2 regions of the Streptomyces sp. NPDC097619 genome follow, and region 1 is predicted to be linked to the other one. Evidence: predicted binding sites of a transcription regulator. Region 1 holds the regulator's gene; the other holds the start of a gene.
What was found. The regulator HrcA, encoded in region 1, represses chaperone genes, less so after heat shock. The targets are predictions, from matches to a motif close to TTNGCACTCNGNNNNNCNGAGTGCNAA.
Positions count from the first base shown of each region.

Region 2: the regulator HrcA is predicted to act here: its motif matches at 1,639-1,665, upstream of groES (co-chaperone GroES).

Region 1 is NZ_JBEOSD010000106.1:22,691-26,553, forward strand. It holds gene dnaJ (molecular chaperone DnaJ) at 78-1,214, opposite strand; gene hrcA (heat-inducible transcriptional repressor HrcA) at 1,215-2,231, opposite strand; gene ABTZ17_RS25280 (MBL fold metallo-hydrolase) at 2,414-3,139, shown strand; gene ABTZ17_RS25285 (DUF3097 domain-containing protein) at 3,168-3,863, shown strand, end outside.
Region 2 is NZ_JBEOSD010000008.1:82-3,944, reverse strand. It holds gene ABTZ17_RS03725 (sensor histidine kinase) at 1-566, opposite strand, end outside; gene ABTZ17_RS03720 (response regulator transcription factor) at 789-1,469, opposite strand; gene groES (co-chaperone GroES) at 1,812-2,120, shown strand; gene groL (chaperonin GroEL) at 2,238-3,863, shown strand, end outside.

The DNA of each region.
Region 1 (3,863 bases):
CCCTGCCGGCCGGGCCGGCGGCACCACCCGGGGACCACCCCGGACCCCCGACGAGGGGCCCCGGGGCGGACTCGGCGTCAGCGACCGTTGAAGGCGTCCTTCAGCCGGGAGAACAGCCCCTGCTGGCCGGGCTGGAACTGGCCCATGGGCCGTTCCTCGCCGCGGAGCTTGGCGAGCTGGCGCAGCAGGTCCTCCTGCGCGGGGTCCAGCTTGGCCGGGGTCTGGACCTCGACGTGCACGATGAGGTCGCCGCGGCCGCCGCCGCGCAGGTGCGTGACGCCGCGCCCGTGCAGCGGGATCGACTGGCCGGACTGGGTACCGGGCCGGATGTCGACCTCCTCCATGCCGTCCAGGGTCTCCAGCGGGCACTTCGTGCCCAGCGCGGCCGCCGTCATCGGGAGGGTGACCGTGCAGTGCAGGTCGTCCCCGCGGCGCTGGAACACCGGGTGCGGCAGCTCGTGGATCTCCACGTACAGGTCGCCGGCGGGGCCGCCGCCGGGGCCGACCTCGCCCTCGCCCGCGAGCTGGATCCGGGTGCCGTTCTCGACGCCGGCCGGGATCTTGACGGTCAGGGTGCGGCGGGAGCGGACCCGGCCGTCGCCCGCGCACTCGGGGCACGGGGTCGGGACCACGGTGCCGAAACCCTGGCACTGGGGGCAGGGCCGGGAGGTCATGACCTGGCCCAGGAAGGAGCGGGTGACCTGGGAGACCTCGCCCCGACCGCGGCACATGTCGCAGGTCTGGGCGGAGGTGCCGGGCGCGGCGCCCTCACCGGAGCAGGTCGTGCACACCACGGCGGTGTCGACCTGGATCTCCTTGGTGGTGCCGAAGGCGGCCTCGTCGAGCTCCAGGTCCAGCCGGATCATCGCGTCCTGGCCGCGGCGGGTCCGCGAGCGCGGGCCGCGCTGGGAGGCCTGTCCGAAGAAGGCGTCCATGATGTCCGAGAAGTTGCCGAAGCCACCGGCGCCGAAGCCGCCCGCGCCCCCGCCGCCCGAGGAGGACAGCGGGTCGCCGCCGAGGTCGTAGACCTGCTTCTTCTGCGGGTCCGACAGCACCTCGTACGCCGCGTTGATCTCCTTGAAACGCTCTTGCGTCTTGGGATCGGGGTTGACGTCCGGGTGCAGCTCGCGGGCGAGCTTGCGGAAGGCCTTCTTGATCTCGTCCTGCGATGCGTCGCGGCGCACGCCGAGTACGGCGTAGTAGTCCGTGGCCACTTACGACTCCGCCAGGATCTGTCCGACGTAACGTGCCACTGCGCGTACCGCTCCCATCGTTCCGGGGTAGTCCATGCGGGTCGGTCCGACCACGCCGAGTTTGGCGACTGCCTCGCCGCCCGAACCGTAGCCGACCGACACGACGGACGTGGAGTTCAGCCCTTCATAGGCGTTCTCATGTCCGATTCGCACCGTCATGCCCGATTCATTGGCCTCGCCGAGCAACCGGAGGAGCACGACCTGCTCCTCCAAGGCCTCCAGCACCGGCCTGATCGTCAGGGGGAAGTCGTGCCCGAAGCGGGTGAGGTTGGCGGTCCCCCCGATCACCAACCGCTCCTCGGTCTCCTCGACCAGCGTCTCCAACAGGATGGCGAGGACCACCTGTACGGTGCCGCGGTCCTCGACCTCGAACTGCTCGGGCAGGTCCTGCACCAGGGTGGGGACGTCGGCGAACCGCCGCCCGACCACCCGGCTGTTGAGCCGCGCCCGCAGGTCGGCCAGGGCGGCCTCGCCGAAGGGCGCGGGCGCGTCGACCATGCGCTGTTCGACCCGCCCGGTGTCGGTGATCAACACCAGCATCAGCCGGGCCGGGGCCAGGCCGAGCAGTTCGACGTGGCGGACCGTGGAGCGGGTGAGCGAGGGGTACTGGACCACCGCCACCTGCCGGGTCAACTGCGCGAGCAGCCGCACCGTGCGGCCGACCACGTCGTCGAGGTCCACGGCCCCGTCGAGGAAGTTCTGGATGGCCCGCCGCTCCGGGGTGGAGAGGGGCTTGACCCCCGCGAGCCGGTCCACGAAGAGGCGGTAGCCCTTGTCCGTGGGGATGCGTCCGGCGCTGGTGTGGGGTTGGGCGATGTAGCCCTCCTCCTCCAGCACCGCCATGTCGTTGCGCACGGTGGCGGGCGAGACGCCCAACCGGTGCCGCTCGGTGAGCGCCTTGGAGCCGACCGGCTCCTCGGTCCCGACGTAGTCCTGGACGATGGCGCGCAGCACCTCGAGCCTGCGTTCGCTCAGCATCGCGCGCACCTCCAGCTTGTGATCCCGGTCCGGGTCGCCCCCGGTCGCACCGGCCCCCTGTCGGTCCGGCACGTTGGCACTCGGCGCTGACGAGTGCCAGAGAACCCCCGGTCAGTGTACGGCGGGGAGGTACACCCCTAGCAAGGGCGGCTCGGCCGCGCCCGTCAGGGTAGCGTCGCGGCATGGACGTGCGTTGGGAAGAGGCGGGCTGGGAACGGCTGACCGGACGGGTCGGCCGGCGCAGGCTCCCGGGGTGGGACTGCACCGTGGGACTGGTGGTGGGCGAGCGTTCGGTGCTGCTGGTCGACCCGGGGTCGAGCGTCCGGGAGGGCGCCGGGATCCGCGGGCAGGCGGAGCGGCTGACCGGTCGGCACGTGACCCATATCGCATTCACCCACGGCCACTTCGATCATGTCCTGGGGGCCGCGGCCTTCTCCGGGGCCGAGGTGTTCGGCGCGGTGGGACTGGCCGGGCTGCTGGACTCCGAGCGCGAGGTGCTCCGACAGGACGCCGTGCGGCACGGCCTGCCGGAGGCCGACGCCGAGGACTCCGCGGAACAGCTCGTGCTGCCGAAGCACCCGGTGTCCGGGGAGTGGACCCTGGACCTGGGCGGGCTCCAGGTGCTGCTGGCGAACGTGGGCCCCGGGCACACCGGCCACGACCTCGCGGTGTTCGTGCCCGGGGAGCGGGAGGTGGTGTTCTGCGGGGACCTGGTCGAGGAGTCCGGGGAGCCCCAGGCCGGCCCCGACGCCGTTCCCTCGCAGTGGCCCGCGGCCCTGGACCGGCTGCTGTCACTGGGCGGCGAGGAGGCCCTGTACGTGCCCGGACACGGGGCGGTGGTGTCGGCCGGGTTCGTCCGTGCGCAACGCGCCACACTGGCCGCGCGTTTCGGCGTGTCGCCCGCCTGACCGGGACCCTCTCCCTACTGTCGTACGAATGCGTGAGTACTCAGCCGACCTGACCCCGCCTTGGAAGCGCGGCGCCGCCCGCCCCGTCCCCGAGGTGGCGGCCGACCGCGACCTGGTGGTCGAGGAGGCCGGTACGGGCTTCTGCGGGGCCGTGGTGGCCTGCGAGGGCGGCACCGTCACCCTGGAGGACCGCTTCGGCAAGCACCGGGCCTTCCCTCTGGAGCCGCGCGGCTTCCTGCTGGACGGGGTGCCGGTCACCCTGGTCCGCCCCTCCCGGGCCCCGGCCGCCCCGGCCGGACCGCGTCTCACCGCCTCCGGCTCCCTGGCGGTGCCGGGCGCCCGGGCGCGGGTGGCTCGGGCGGGCCGGATCTATGTGGAGGGCCGGCACGACGCGGAGCTGGTGGAGAAGGTCTGGGGCGACGACCTGCGCGTCGAGGGCGTGGTCGTGGAGTACCTGGAGGGCGTGGACGACCTGCCCGCGGTGGTCGCCGGGTTCGCCCCCGGCCCCGACGCCCGGCTGGGCGTCCTGGTGGACCACCTGGTGACCGGTTCGAAGGAGTCCCGCATCGCGGCGACGGTGACGGATCCGCACGTCCTGGTGGTGGGCCACCCCTACATCGACGTGTGGGAGGCCGTGAAGCCCTCCGCGGTGGGCATCCCGGCCTGGCCCCGGGTCCCGCGCGGCCAGGACTGGAAGACGGGCGTCTGCCGGGCCCTCGGCTGG
Region 2 (3,863 bases), on a different contig from region 1:
ACCGCCGCCAGCCCCGCCCGGATCGCGGTGACGGGCCGCAGGGCGTGCCCGGTCACCGCCCAGGCCAGGGCCGCGGCGAAGGCGATCAGCGGCGGGGCCCCGGCGAGCAGCCCCAGCCCCACCGCGCGCGTGGCCCCGTCGGCGTCCCCGAGCACCGTCATCGCGTACACGTACCGCTCCGCCGGCGCGGGGCCGCCGGGCGCGCGCGCCGCGACCACCACCACCGCCCGGCGCTCCCCGCCCGGCCGGACCGGCGGCAGCACCCGGTGGCCGGAATCCGCCCCCGGCTCGGGACGCAGCTCCGTGAACCCGGCCGCCGCCGAGAGGTTCCCGCCGGAGGCCAGCACCCGGCCGTGCGGTCCCAGGACGAGCACCAGGTCCACCCCGCCCTCGGGGGCGGGCAGCTCCGGACCGCGCAGGGCCCCGGTGTCCACCTGGGCCGAGGTCTTGCGGGCGGCCAGCTCGGTGCGGCCCGTGGTGTCGTCGAGGATGTTGGCCCGCAGCAGGGCGTACAGCCACAGGCCCCCGGCGGTCAGCACCGCGGTCATGGCCAGGGCGGCGGCCACCGCGGCCCGGGCCCGGACCGACCGCCGGGCGGACCGCCGCCCGGCGCGGGGCGCGGACCGGGAGGCGGATCGCGACGCGGGCCGGGGCGCGGACCGGGGCGCGGACGGGGGCGGGGAACCCCGCCCGTCGCCGGCCGGATCCCGCCCCTGCCGCCCCCGATCCGCTCCCCGTTCCCGTCCCCGCTCCGGTTCCGGGCCGGGGTCCCGCCTCCCGCGCACCCCTCAGCCGCCGTCCGGGGCGATCCGGTAGCCGGTGCCGTGCACGGTGCGCAGGGAGCGGCGGCCGAAGGGCGCGTCGATCTTCTTGCGCAGCGAGGAGACGTAGACCTCGACGATGTTCGGGTCCACGGCGACGGGGGAGTCCCACACCTCGTCGAGGATCCGCTGCTTGGGGACGGCCCGCCCCGGGCTCTCCATCAGGCAGGCCAGTACGGCGACCTCGCGGGCGGTCAGCTCCACCTCCCGGCCGCCGCGGGCGCAGCGCCGGCCCTCCGGGTCCAGGACGAGGTCCCCGGCCTGGAGCGGGGCGGGCGCGGTGATCCCGGCCCGGCGCCCCAGGGCGCGCACCCGGGCCGCCAGCACCAGGAAGGAGAACGGCTTCGCCAGGTAGTCGTCGGCCCCGTGGTCCAGGCCCGCGGCCTCGTCCCGTTCGCCGTCCCGGGCGGTCAGCATCAGCACCGGAGTGGTGTCCCCGTGGGCCCGCATCCGGGCGCAGATCTCCAGCCCGTCCGGGCCGGGCAACATCAGGTCCAGCACCACCAGGTCGTACGGGCCGCCGCCGAGCGCGAGCTCCAGTCCGCGGTGCCCGTCGGCCGCCGTCTCGACCCAGTGCCCCTCGGCACCGAGACCGCGCCGCAGCGACTCGGCCACACCCGTCTCGTCCTCGACCACCAGAATCCGCACGCCCCAACCCTGACATACCGGCTGAATCGCCCGAACGGGGCCCCCCGGAGGGTCGGGCCGCCCGCGTATCCGCACGTGGGCGGGGGTAGGCAAAGGCCCGGTGGTGGGTGCGGGGGCGGTCGTGGGGGCGGGTTCCGGGGCGGTTCCGGTGGGGCGCGTGCGGTCCGGATTGGCACTCCGCTTGACCGAGTGCTAATCGCCGGAATAGTCTCGGGCCTGGCACTCGCCCCAGGTGAGTGCCAACACAGCGACGGGCAGGTCCGGCACCCGCGACGACGGATCCACCTGGTCGCCACCTCAGACAGTTAACCCCGTGAGATCTCCGAAGGGGGAGGTCGGATCGTGACGACCGCCAGCTCCAAGGTTGCCATCAAGCCGCTTGAGGACCGCATCGTGGTCCAGCCGCTCGACGCCGAGCAGACCACGGCCTCCGGCCTGGTCATCCCGGACACCGCGAAGGAGAAGCCCCAGGAGGGCGTCGTCCTCGCCGTGGGCCCGGGTCGCTTCGAGGACGGCCAGCGTCTCCCGCTGGACGTCAACGTCGGCGACATCGTGCTGTACTCCAAGTACGGCGGCACCGAGGTGAAGTACAGCGGCGAGGAGTACCTCGTCCTCTCGGCTCGCGACGTGCTCGCGATCGTCGAGAAGTAATTCACCCCAAGCAGAGACTGCTTTGAGCTGCGCCCCTGGTCACCCCGCTGATTGCCGGGCGGCGAGGGGCGCGGTTCGTTGAAAACCGAGATTTTTCGAGAGGGCTGAACCGCTCCCATGGCGAAGATCCTGAAGTTCGACGAGGACGCCCGTCGCGCCCTCGAGCGCGGCGTCAACAAGCTTGCCGACACGGTCAAGGTGACGATCGGCCCCAAGGGCCGCAACGTCGTCATCGACAAGAAGTTCGGCGCCCCCACCATCACCAACGACGGTGTCACGATCGCCCGCGAGGTCGAGCTCGACGACCCGTACGAGAACCTGGGCGCCCAGCTCGTCAAGGAGGTGGCGACCAAGACCAACGACATCGCGGGTGACGGCACCACCACCGCGACCGTCCTGGCCCAGGCGCTGGTCCGCGAGGGCCTGCGCAACGTCGCCGCCGGCGCTTCCCCGGCCTCCCTGAAGAAGGGCATCGACGCCGCGGTCAAGGCCGTCTCCGAGGACCTCCTCGCCACGGCCCGCCCGATCGAGGACAAGTCCGACATCGCCGCCGTGGCCGCGCTCTCCGCGCAGGACCAGCAGGTCGGCGAGCTCATCGCCGAGGCGATGGACAAGGTCGGCAAGGACGGCGTCATCACCGTCGAGGAGTCGAACACCTTCGGCCTGGAGCTCGAGTTCACCGAGGGCATGGCCTTCGACAAGGGCTACCTCTCGCCGTACATGGTCTCGGACCAGGAGCGTATGGAGGCCGTCCTCGACGACCCGTACATCCTGATCAACCAGGGCAAGATCTCCTCCATCCAGGACCTCCTGCCGCTGCTGGAGAAGGTCATCCAGGCGGGTGGCTCGAAGCCGCTGCTGATCATCGCCGAGGACGTCGAGGGCGAGGCGCTCTCCACCCTGGTGGTCAACAAGATCCGTGGCACCTTCAACGCCGTGGCCGTCAAGGCCCCCGGCTTCGGTGACCGCCGCAAGGCGATGCTCCAGGACATGGCCACCCTCACCGGTGCCACCGTCATCGCCGAGGAGGTCGGCCTCAAGCTCGACCAGGCCGGTCTGGACGTGCTGGGCTCCGCCCGCCGCGTGACCGTCTCCAAGGACGACACCACGATCGTGGACGGCGCGGGCAACTCCGAGGACGTCCTCGGCCGCGTGAACCAGATCAAGGCCGAGATCGAGGCCACGGACTCCGACTGGGACCGCGAGAAGCTCCAGGAGCGCCTCGCGAAGCTCGCCGGCGGCGTGTGCGTGATCAAGGTCGGCGCCGCCACCGAGGTGGAGCTGAAGGAGAAGAAGCACCGTCTGGAGGACGCCATCTCCGCGACCCGCGCCGCGGTCGAGGAGGGCATCGTCTCCGGTGGTGGCTCCGCTCTGGTCCACGCCGCCAAGGTCCTGGAGGGCAACCTCGGCAAGGACGGCGACGAGGCCACCGGTGTCGCGGTCGTCCGCCGCGCCGTGGTCGAGCCGCTGCGCTGGATCGCCGAGAACGCCGGCCTGGAGGGTTACGTCATCACCTCGAAGGTCGCCGAGCTCGACAAGGGCCAGGGCTTCAACGCCGCCACCGGCGAGTACGGCGACCTGGTCAAGGCCGGCGTCATCGACCCGGTCAAGGTCACCCGCTCCGCCCTGGAGAACGCCGCCTCCATCGCCTCGCTGCTGCTCACGACCGAGACCCTGGTCGTCGAGAAGCCGGCCGAGGAGGAGGACAACGGCGGTCACGGCCACGGTCACGGCCACAGCCAC